2 regions of the Isoptericola aurantiacus genome follow, and region 2 is predicted to be linked to the other one. Evidence: predicted binding sites of a transcription regulator. Region 2 holds the regulator's gene; the other holds the start of a gene.
What was found. The regulator Rex, encoded in region 2, represses fermentation and respiration genes when NADH is low (regulators of the CRP and FNR family bind a similar motif). The targets are predictions, from matches to a motif close to CTTGTGAANNNNTTCACAAG.
Positions count from the first base shown of each region.

Region 1: mqo (malate dehydrogenase (quinone)) is a predicted target of Rex. The motif match lies at 2,125-2,144, and genes of this name have one in related genera.

Region 1 covers NZ_JBJBAE010000006.1:137,920-142,327, forward strand. Annotated here, with positions in the region: gene ACIQLL_RS15810 (ketopantoate reductase family protein) at 1-479, shown strand, start outside; gene mqo (malate dehydrogenase (quinone)) at 536-2,107, opposite strand; gene ACIQLL_RS15820 (pyridoxine/pyridoxamine 5'-phosphate oxidase) at 2,228-2,914, opposite strand; gene ACIQLL_RS15825 (hypothetical protein) at 3,110-3,832, shown strand; gene ACIQLL_RS15830 (GNAT family N-acetyltransferase) at 3,850-4,408, opposite strand, start outside.
Region 2 covers NZ_JBJBAE010000001.1:297,934-302,341, forward strand. Annotated here, with positions in the region: gene ACIQLL_RS01355 (DUF4304 domain-containing protein) at 1-370, shown strand, start outside; partial or broken gene ACIQLL_RS01360 (IS3 family transposase) at 645-899, opposite strand; gene ACIQLL_RS01365 (YceI family protein) at 1,587-2,138, shown strand; gene ACIQLL_RS01370 (redox-sensing transcriptional repressor Rex) at 2,225-2,941, opposite strand; gene ACIQLL_RS01375 (glutaredoxin family protein) at 2,938-3,225, opposite strand; gene ACIQLL_RS01380 (HAD family hydrolase) at 3,261-4,076, shown strand; gene ACIQLL_RS01385 (30S ribosomal protein bS22) at 4,164-4,262, opposite strand.

The sequences.
Region 1 (4,408 bases), on a different contig from region 2:
GGCAGGTGCGGCACCGCGGCGAGCTGCTGCGGATCACGGTGCCCGCCGAGGGTGCCGACCTCGCCGTCGTCGCTGCTCTGCGGGACACGCAGATCCCCGTGGCCGACGGCGGTCGGGAGGTCGAGGTGCTGTGGTCCAAGCTGCGGTTCCTCGCCCCGCTGGCCCTGCTCACCTCGATCCACGGCACCGGGATCGGACCCGGCCTGGCCCGGGATCCGGGTCTCACGGACGCGCTGCTGGGTGAGGTCGCCGCCGTGGCGAGCGCGGAGGGCGTGCCGACGTCGGGCGACGACCTGCGCGGGATCCTGGCGGGGCTGCCCGCCACGATGCGTTCGTCCCTGCAGGCGGACCTCGCCGAGGGGCGCGTGGGTGAGCTGGACGCGATCGGTGGTGCCGTCGCACGGCGAGGCGTGCGGCACGGGGTCGCCGCACCCGCCCTCGAGGACATCGTGAGCCGGCTGCGCGCCGAGGTCGCCTGAGCCTGCGGCCGCTCGGTCGGCGAGCCGGCCGCGTACGGGCGCGCGGACCCGTGGGCTCAGAGCCGGGAGTCGGCCCGGGACTCGTAGACGCTGGCCGGCAGCACGCCGTCGACCGGCGCGGGCAGCGCGTCGGCCGCCAGCTCGTCGGCGGCGCTCGAGGTGGAGTCGATCTCGCGGGCGTCCGCGGGCACGCCGTCGAGGCTCGGCATCATCGTGGCCAGGCGGGCACGCCACGCCGGGAACTCGGCCGGGAAGCAGCGGCCCAGCACGTCGACCATGGCCGAGACGGCCGTGGAGGCACCGGGGGAGGCGCCGAGCAGGCCGGCGATGGAGCCGTCGGCGGCGGCGACGATCTCGGTGCCGAACTGCAGCACGCCCTTGCCGTCGGCGTCGCGCTTGATGACCTGCACGCGCTGACCGGCGGTGATCGTCTCCCAGTCCTTGGGGTGCGCGGTCGGCATGAACTGCTGCAGGGCCTGGAACTTGGTCTCCGGGGCGGCGACGACCTGACCGACGAGGTACTGGGTCAGGTCGAGGTTCTTCAGCCCGGCACCCAGCATCGAGGTCACGTTGTGGGCGCGCAGGGAGGTGATCAGGCCCAGGTACTTGCCCTTCTTGAGGTACTTGGGGCTGAACCCGGCGTACGGGCCGAACATGAGGTAGCTCTTGCCGTCCACGACCCGCGTGTCCAGGTGGGGCACCGACATCGGCGGGGCGCCGACGTCGGCCTTGCCGTAGACCTTGGCCTGGTGGCGCGCCACGACGTCGGGGTTGTCGGTGCGCAGGAACTCGCCGGAGATCGGGAAGCCGCCGAAGCCCTTGATCTCGGGGATGCCGGCGGACTGCAGCAGCGGCAGCGCGCCACCGCCCGCACCGACGAAGACGAATCGCGCGTCGAGGGTCGAGGTCCGGGGCCGGGCGTTCCAGGAACGGTCCTTGACCCGCAGTCGCCAGCCGCCGTCGCGACGGCGCTTGAGCGAGGTGACCTCGCGCTCGAGCTGGAGCTTCGCGCCGTGGGCGACCATGCCGTCGATGAGCTGGCGCGTGAGGTTGCCGAAGTCGACGTCGGTGCCCGCTGCGGAGCGGGTCGCGGCGATCGGCTCGGAGGCGTCGCGCTCGGTGGTGAGCAGCGGGGCCCAGCGTGCGATCTCGGCGCGGTCCGTCGAGAGCTCCAGGTCGCGGAAGAGCGGGTGCGCGCTGAGGCTCTGGTGGCGGCGGCGCAGGTAGTCGACGTTCTTGGCACCGCGGACGAACGTCATGTGCGGCGTGCGGCTGATGAACGACGAGTCGCCGAGGGTCCCGGTGGCGAGCAGGTGGTGCCAGAGCTCGCGGGAGGTCTGGAACTGCTCGTTGATCGCGACGGCCTTGGAGATGTCGATCGTGCCGTCGGGCTTCTCCGGCGTGTAGTTGAGCTCGCACAGCGCGGCGTGCCCGGTCCCCGCGTTGTTCCACGGGTTGGACGACTCGAGCGCGACGTCGTCGAGGCGCTCGAGGATGCGGATCGACCACGTCGGTTCGAGCTGCTGGATCAGGGTGCCGAGGGTGGCACTCATGATCCCGCCGCCGATCAGGACGACGTCGACAGCGTCGGAGGAACCCTTGCCGGAGGTCGTTTCGCGCGTAGTCACTCGGTCATGCTACGTCGCTGGTGAAAAGTGTCACAAACAATGAGAGCAACGTCACAAGGCGCTGACCTGCAGTGATGTGGGTCACAGTGCGACCGGCGGTTGAACGGGCAGGTCGCGCCGTCAGGGCCACAGGAGCTCGGTGACCCAGGACGCGGCGCCGTCGCCGGCACCCGCCTCCCGAGCCGCCGTGCGGTAGCGCACCCGGGTCTGCCCGGTGCCGGATCCCGAAGCCCAGAACTCGACCTCGGTCGCCTCGAGGCACCAGGCGGTCCAGCCCGGTGCGACGAGGTCGGGGTCGGCCCGGACCCGGTGCAGGGCGTGGGCCCACGCGGCGCGATGCTCGGTCAGGGAACCGAGCGGCTCGCTCTGGCGGCCGACCAGCCCGGTGGCCCGCGAGGCGTCGGACCGGGCCCGGAACTCCGCGACACCGACGTCCGGGTGCGCCGTCGCACGTCCGGCCACGCGGATCTGGCGGCCGGTCTCGCGCCACAGGAAGGTCAGGGCGGCCCGCGGGTTCGACGCGAGGTCGGCGCCCTTGGGACTGGCGGCGTGCCCGGCGAACCACCAGCCCGTCTCCGTGAGGTCCTGGAGGATCACCGTGCGGGCCGCGACCTGCCCGCCGGGGCCCGAGGTGGCGAGCGTCATCGCCTGCGGCGCCAGCGCCCCGGCGGCCACGGCGTCCTCGAACCAGGTCCGGAACAGCTCGTGCGGTGCGCCCGGCAAGGTGCGCAGGTCCTCGACCTCCCAGCCGGACAGGCCGTCGGGGAGGACGGGCAGCGCCCGCAGGCGTTCGCGAAACGTGCTCATGGCGCTCCTCGGCCTCGCCGGCGGTGTCGGCGTCGTCGGGTCCGTCTCGTCGGGGTCCGTCCCGCCCTGCGAGCCCAGGATTCACCCTACCGAGAGCCGACGGCGCGACCGGCGGCACGCCACGTGCCCTTGTGCCGCGCCCCGAGTGGCGCGACCATGGCCCCGACCGGCCCCGCGGCCGGACGAAGGAGTGAGATGAGGCCCGACACCACCTCGCAGACCTCTCCGCCCCCGGACGGCGGCGGCCGGCACCCGCGGCACGGCGCGAGCGCCGACACCGGTCCCGTCGCCTCCGTCGCGACGTTGTTCGCGTCCGAGCCCGCCGCGGCCCACGGCGTCGTCGCTCCCCACGGACCGCCCCCGGAGCCCTCCGCACCGCGTCCTGTCCAGACGGTCGTCCTGGCGGCCGCGCTCGTGCTCGCGCTCGCTGCCTCGGCGGGCGTCGCCGTCCTGTGGTCCGCGAACCGCAAGCTCGCGGCGGAGGTGGAGACCGCCGTCGGGCAGGCCGAGACCGCACGCCAGGAGTCCGCCGACCTGCGGTCCGAGCTGGCGGCCGCGCCCGACGCGGCCACGATCGACGGGCTGGCGGACCGCCTCGCGGGGGTCGAGGACTGGACCGGGCTCCCGGCGGACGGCACCGCCGGGACGACCGACCTGCAGACGCGGCTGCTGGAGGTCACGAACGGGATCGACAGCCTCGAGTCCAGCCTGCAGGACGGGCTCGGGACCGTCCGGAACGACCTCGACTCCGTGCGGGACGACCTGGGCACGGGCGGTGAGGGCGCGACGAGCGCCGACCTCGACGCGTTGCGCCAGGAGATCGGCGGCCTGCGGACCGCGGTCGACGAGGTCCGCCAGGACGTCGGCGTCCTCTGCTGGGCCCTGGGCTACCGCTCGGACGTCGCCGCCACCTGCTGACGGGCCGGCGGCCACCGTCAGAAGTGGTCGCGCACGTGCACCTGGCGCCCTGCCCACACCGCGTCCCAGACGGCATCGTGCGCGTCGGGGCCGGAGAGGTGTCCGGCCAGCCGCAGGTTCGCGCAGGACTGGGCGCCGGCGTAGGACAGGGCGAGCCCGGCGGAGGTGAACGTCGGCCGCGCGGCCGGGCCGCCGTCGTCGGGCACCACACGGGTGCCTGTGCCGGCAACCTCGAGCGTCCAGGAGCCCGCCAGGTCGGGGGCGGTGGCGTCGACCACGGCGAACGGCACCCGCGCGGACAGCGGCGCCTGCCGGGCGGCGCCGAGGGCGCCCGGGAGGTCCAGCAGCCGCAGCATGTACGGCTGGTTCTGCACGAGGGACGTGGCATGGTCGGGCAGCACGAGCCGGCTCGGGTCGGCGCCCGACCAGCCCCCGGAGGTGCACAGGCGCACGGACCCGGTCACGGTCGCGAAGGACCCGAGCACGGCCCACAGCGCGCGAGCGGCGTCCGGGGTGAGCGCCACGAGGTCCTCGACCTCGATGCCCGTGGACCGGTCGTACCCGGTGCCCCTCCTC
Region 2 (4,408 bases):
GTCAGGAGATCTGTACACTGTAGTCGGCCTCCAAGATTCCAGTTGGGATGGGTCTAACTACGTAAATATCGGCTTCGCCCCTGTCGCCTATGCTAAATCAGGTTGGTTGGCGGATTCGAAGTGTCTTGTCAGGTTCAGAGCGGAATCGATCACCTCCATTTCTCGCGACAGTTTGATCTTGTTGTCTGGCAGGACGATGAAGGAGGTTGCAGGGGACGATCTCCGAGCGGCCGTCCTCGAACACATCGCGAATCCAGTCGCGCGAGTAGTTGACCCAGTCGAAGACATTCAGGACCTAAAGATGCTACTTCGCACCAAGGTTAGCGATCAGGTTTTCATTCATCGCGATATCAAGAAAGAACTAGACTGAAGATGCACTCAGGGCTTCGGCAAAGGCCGGCTTGTAGGAGTTTGAGGGCTCAACGCAGATGAGGGTGTAGCGCTGGCCGGCTGAGCCAGGGCTCCGGCAAAGTCGGTTGGGCGGGGCGTGAGGGGCAGCGTGACTGGCCTGGGGTAGCGGCGCGGGCGTGCTCTGACCTGGGAAGATGGGGTTTCCTACACCAATCCGTCTGCCAGGCTGGAGCACGCCCGCTTGTTCTCATGGGTCTGCCCAGAGTTTGGTTGACGCTCGGGGTGTGTGGTCATCAGGCCGCTTGTGCGGCCGCGTAGATGGTCTCAAACTCGACCGTGGTGAGGCGACCGAGGCGGCGTTGACGGCGGCGACGGTTGTACTTCGTCTCGATCCAGGTCACGATCGCCAGACGCAGGTCCTCGCGGGTGTCCCAGCGTCGGGTGTCCAGGACGTTCTTCTGCAGCAGGGAGAAGAAGCTCTCCATGCTGGCGTTGTCCCCGGCACCGTAGGAGCGTCCCATCGAGCCGACCAGGTGGTGGCTCTTCAGCAGGCTTTGGTGGCTCATGGGACATCCGGTAGGGGGCCCGTTTCGTTTGATCTCCTCGGACTCCTCGCTCGTGGTCCCCGGGCGGTCGCCGGAATCGACCTGCGCCTGGCGCACCGAGCGGCGCACGGTCTCCACGCTCAGCCCGGTCTGGCGGGCCACCGCCTCGCACGCCGCGGTCAACGACGGGTACTCCCCACGGTGCTCGGTCACCAGACGCACCGCCCGGGCCTTCACCTGCGGATCAATCTTCTTGGGCACGGGCCCATCCTTCCTGACTGTCGACTCAGAAAGGAACGGCATGAAACCTGGGGCGCTTCATCCACCTCAGCAACCGCGGGCCCACAGTCCAACGACACATCCGCGACAGCCGAGCCCGCCACCACCACCGAAGGTGCCACCAGAGCAACCACAGCAACCAGCGGAACCCCCACCCCAGACACCCTTGACCAAGAGAACCGCATAAAGCCGACCTTCCACCCTCATCAGATTGTTGTCCCGGTCAAACCTTGACCAAGACAACGCTGAAAACAACCCGAGGGATCAGTTCGTTATGCAACCGTGATCCTTGACCTCCGTCACACTCGGAATACTCCGGGACTGCCCCCGGTTCATGCATTTCGATGGACCTCGGCCGCCCCGGCGGCGGTCGGACCTGAGCACCACGACACCGACTCACAAGGAGCACCCATGGCTACGCCGCTGCCCTCGGGCCTGACCACCGGCACCTACGTCATCGACGCCGCGCACTCGACCGCGTCCTTCTCCGTCCGCCACGCGGGCATCTCGAAGGTCCGCGGCACCATCGGCATCACCTCCGGCACCATCGCCGTCGGCGAGGACCTCGAGTCCTCCTCGGTCACCGCCGAGCTCGACGCCGCCGCGGTCAGCACCGGTGACGAGAACCGTGACGGCCACCTCAAGAGCGCCGACTTCTGGCACGCCGAGGAGAAGCCCGTCTGGTCGTTCGCCTCGAAGGGCATCTCCGTGGACGGCGACGCCTACGTCATCACCGGCGACCTCACCATCAACGGCGTGACCAACACGGTGGACCTGCCGACCGAGTTCGCCGGCACCGCCACCGACCCGTTCGGCAACCCCCGCGCCGGGTTCGAGTCCGAGCTCGAGATCAACCGCAAGGACTACGGCCTCACCTGGAACGCGGCCCTGGAGACCGGCGGCATCCTGGTGGGCGAGAAGGTCAAGATCGCGCTCGACATCTCCGCCATCGCGCAGAACTGATCCGTCCGGCGTGACCGCCGCAGATCCCCGTGGGCCCGGCCCACGGGGATCTGCGCGTTCCAGGGCGTCCGCAGGCGGGAGACGGCCTACCGCGCGGAGGCCGGCGGAGCCACCACGCCGTCCGGGGCGGCGACGCCGTCGGCCCCGACGCGCTGGGCCTGCTGCGCGTTGCGTGCCGCCGCGTGGAACGCCAGGATCTGCAGCTCGCCGGCCACGTCCACGCTGCGCACCACGACGTCGTCGGGCAGCTGCAGCGCCACCGGGGAGAACGACAGGATCTCCCGCACCCCGCAGGCCACGATCCGCTCGGCCACCGGCTGTGCCGCCGAGCCGGGGGTGGCCAGGATGACCATCGACACGTCGCGGTCGGCCAGGATCGACTCCAGGTCGTCCACGTGCTCCACCGGCAGCCCGGCCGCCGTGCGCCCCACGACGGCGGGGTCGGCGTCGAGCAGCGCCACGAGCTGGAAGCCCCGGGCCGCGTAGCCGGAGTAGTTCGCCAGAGCGTGCCCCAGGTTGCCGACGCCGACGATCGCCAGGCGGTGCTCCGAGCCCAGCCCCAGCGCCGCCGCGATGTACGAGGACAGTGAGTCGACGTCGTACCCGACGCCCCGCGTGCCGAAGGAGCCCAGGTAGGAGAGGTCCTTTCGCAGCTGCGCGGGCCCCACGCCCGAGCGCTCGGCCAGCTCCGACGACGACGTCGTCGCCACGCCCTCGCGCGTCAGGTCGCGCAGGGCGCGCAGGTAGTACGGGAGCCGCGCCACCGTCGCCGCGGGCACCGTCACCTCACCGATCTCGATCACGTCCGCTCTCCTCCCGGGCGCCGGGCGAGCCGCCGCGCCAGCCGCGCGGCGTCGACACGCCAGAAACCCTGCTGCACGCCGTCCACCTCGACGACGGGCACGTAGTCGCCGTACCGCTCCACGAGCACCGGGTCGGCGTCGACGTCGACCTCCCGCCAGGCCTCCGACGCCTCGGTGCACACCGCGGCGACCACCGCCCGTGCGTCGTCGCACAGATGACAGTCCGACCTGGTGTACATCACCACCCGGCACGCTTCGTCGGGTGCGGTCTGGGGCGTGCTCACGGGGACAGCGTATCGGCGCGGATACAGTGGGCCGCATGCCGTCTCACGCCGTGCACCCGGACCGACCGCGGGCGGCCGCCTTCTTCGACGTCGACAACACGATCATCCGTGGCGCCAGCTCGTTCCACCTGGCCAGGGCGCTGTACCGACGGCGGTTCTTCGGCACCGCGGACCTGATCCGGTTCGGGTTCATCCAGGCCAAGTACCTGGTCTTCGGGGAGTCGCGCTCCCAGATCGAGACCGTGCGCAACAAGGCCCTCTCGCTGATCGGCGGGCGGTCCGTCGCCGAGATCACCGCCGTCGGCGAGGAGGTCTACGACACGGTGCTCGAGCTGCGGATCTTCCCCGGCACCAAGCGGCTGCTGGACGAGCACGTGGCCGCCGGCGACGAGGTGTGGCTGGTGACCGCCACGCCCGTGGAGATCGGGGGCCTCATCGCTCGCCGCCTGGGCGCCACGGGGTGCCTGGGCACCATCGCCGAGCACACCGACGGCTACTACACCGGGGCTCTGGTCGGCGACCTCATGCACGGGGAGGCCAAGGGCGCCGCGGTGCGCGAGCTCGCCGAGCGCGAGGGGCTCGACCTCGAGGCCTCCTACGCCTACGGCGACTCGCTCAACGACCTGCCGATGATGCGGTCGGTGGGCCACCCCTGCCCCATCAACCCCGACGTCCGCCTGCGCCGGTACGCCAAGGAGGTCGGCTGGCCGATCCGGGAGTTCCGGGGCCGCGGGCAGCGCGTGGCGGGCCGCGGCGTGCGCACCGCCTCGTGGGCGGGAGCGGCCTGGGTGGCCGGACTGGTGCTGCGCGCCGTGCAGCGCACCGTCCGGCGGCGCCTGCAGGGGCGCTGAGCCGCCCCGTCCCGGAACGCGACGAGCCCGGCACCCTGATCGGGGGCCGGGCTCGTGACGGGCGCCCGCGCGACGGCGGGCGGCGTCTCACTTCTTGTTGCGGCGCTGGTGACGCGTCTTGCGCAGCAGCTTGCGGTGCTTCTTCTTCGCCATACGCTTGCGGCGCTTCTTGATGACGGAGCCCATGAGGTCCTCACAATGCTGGTCGGTAGGTGGAGCACGGTTGGTCCGAGCTGTGCCGACCAACGCGAAAAAGTCCGTCTCTCAGAATACCCGATCACCACCGGTGCCCCGACCAGACCCCGACCGCGGCCGGGCCCGCCCCGTGACCT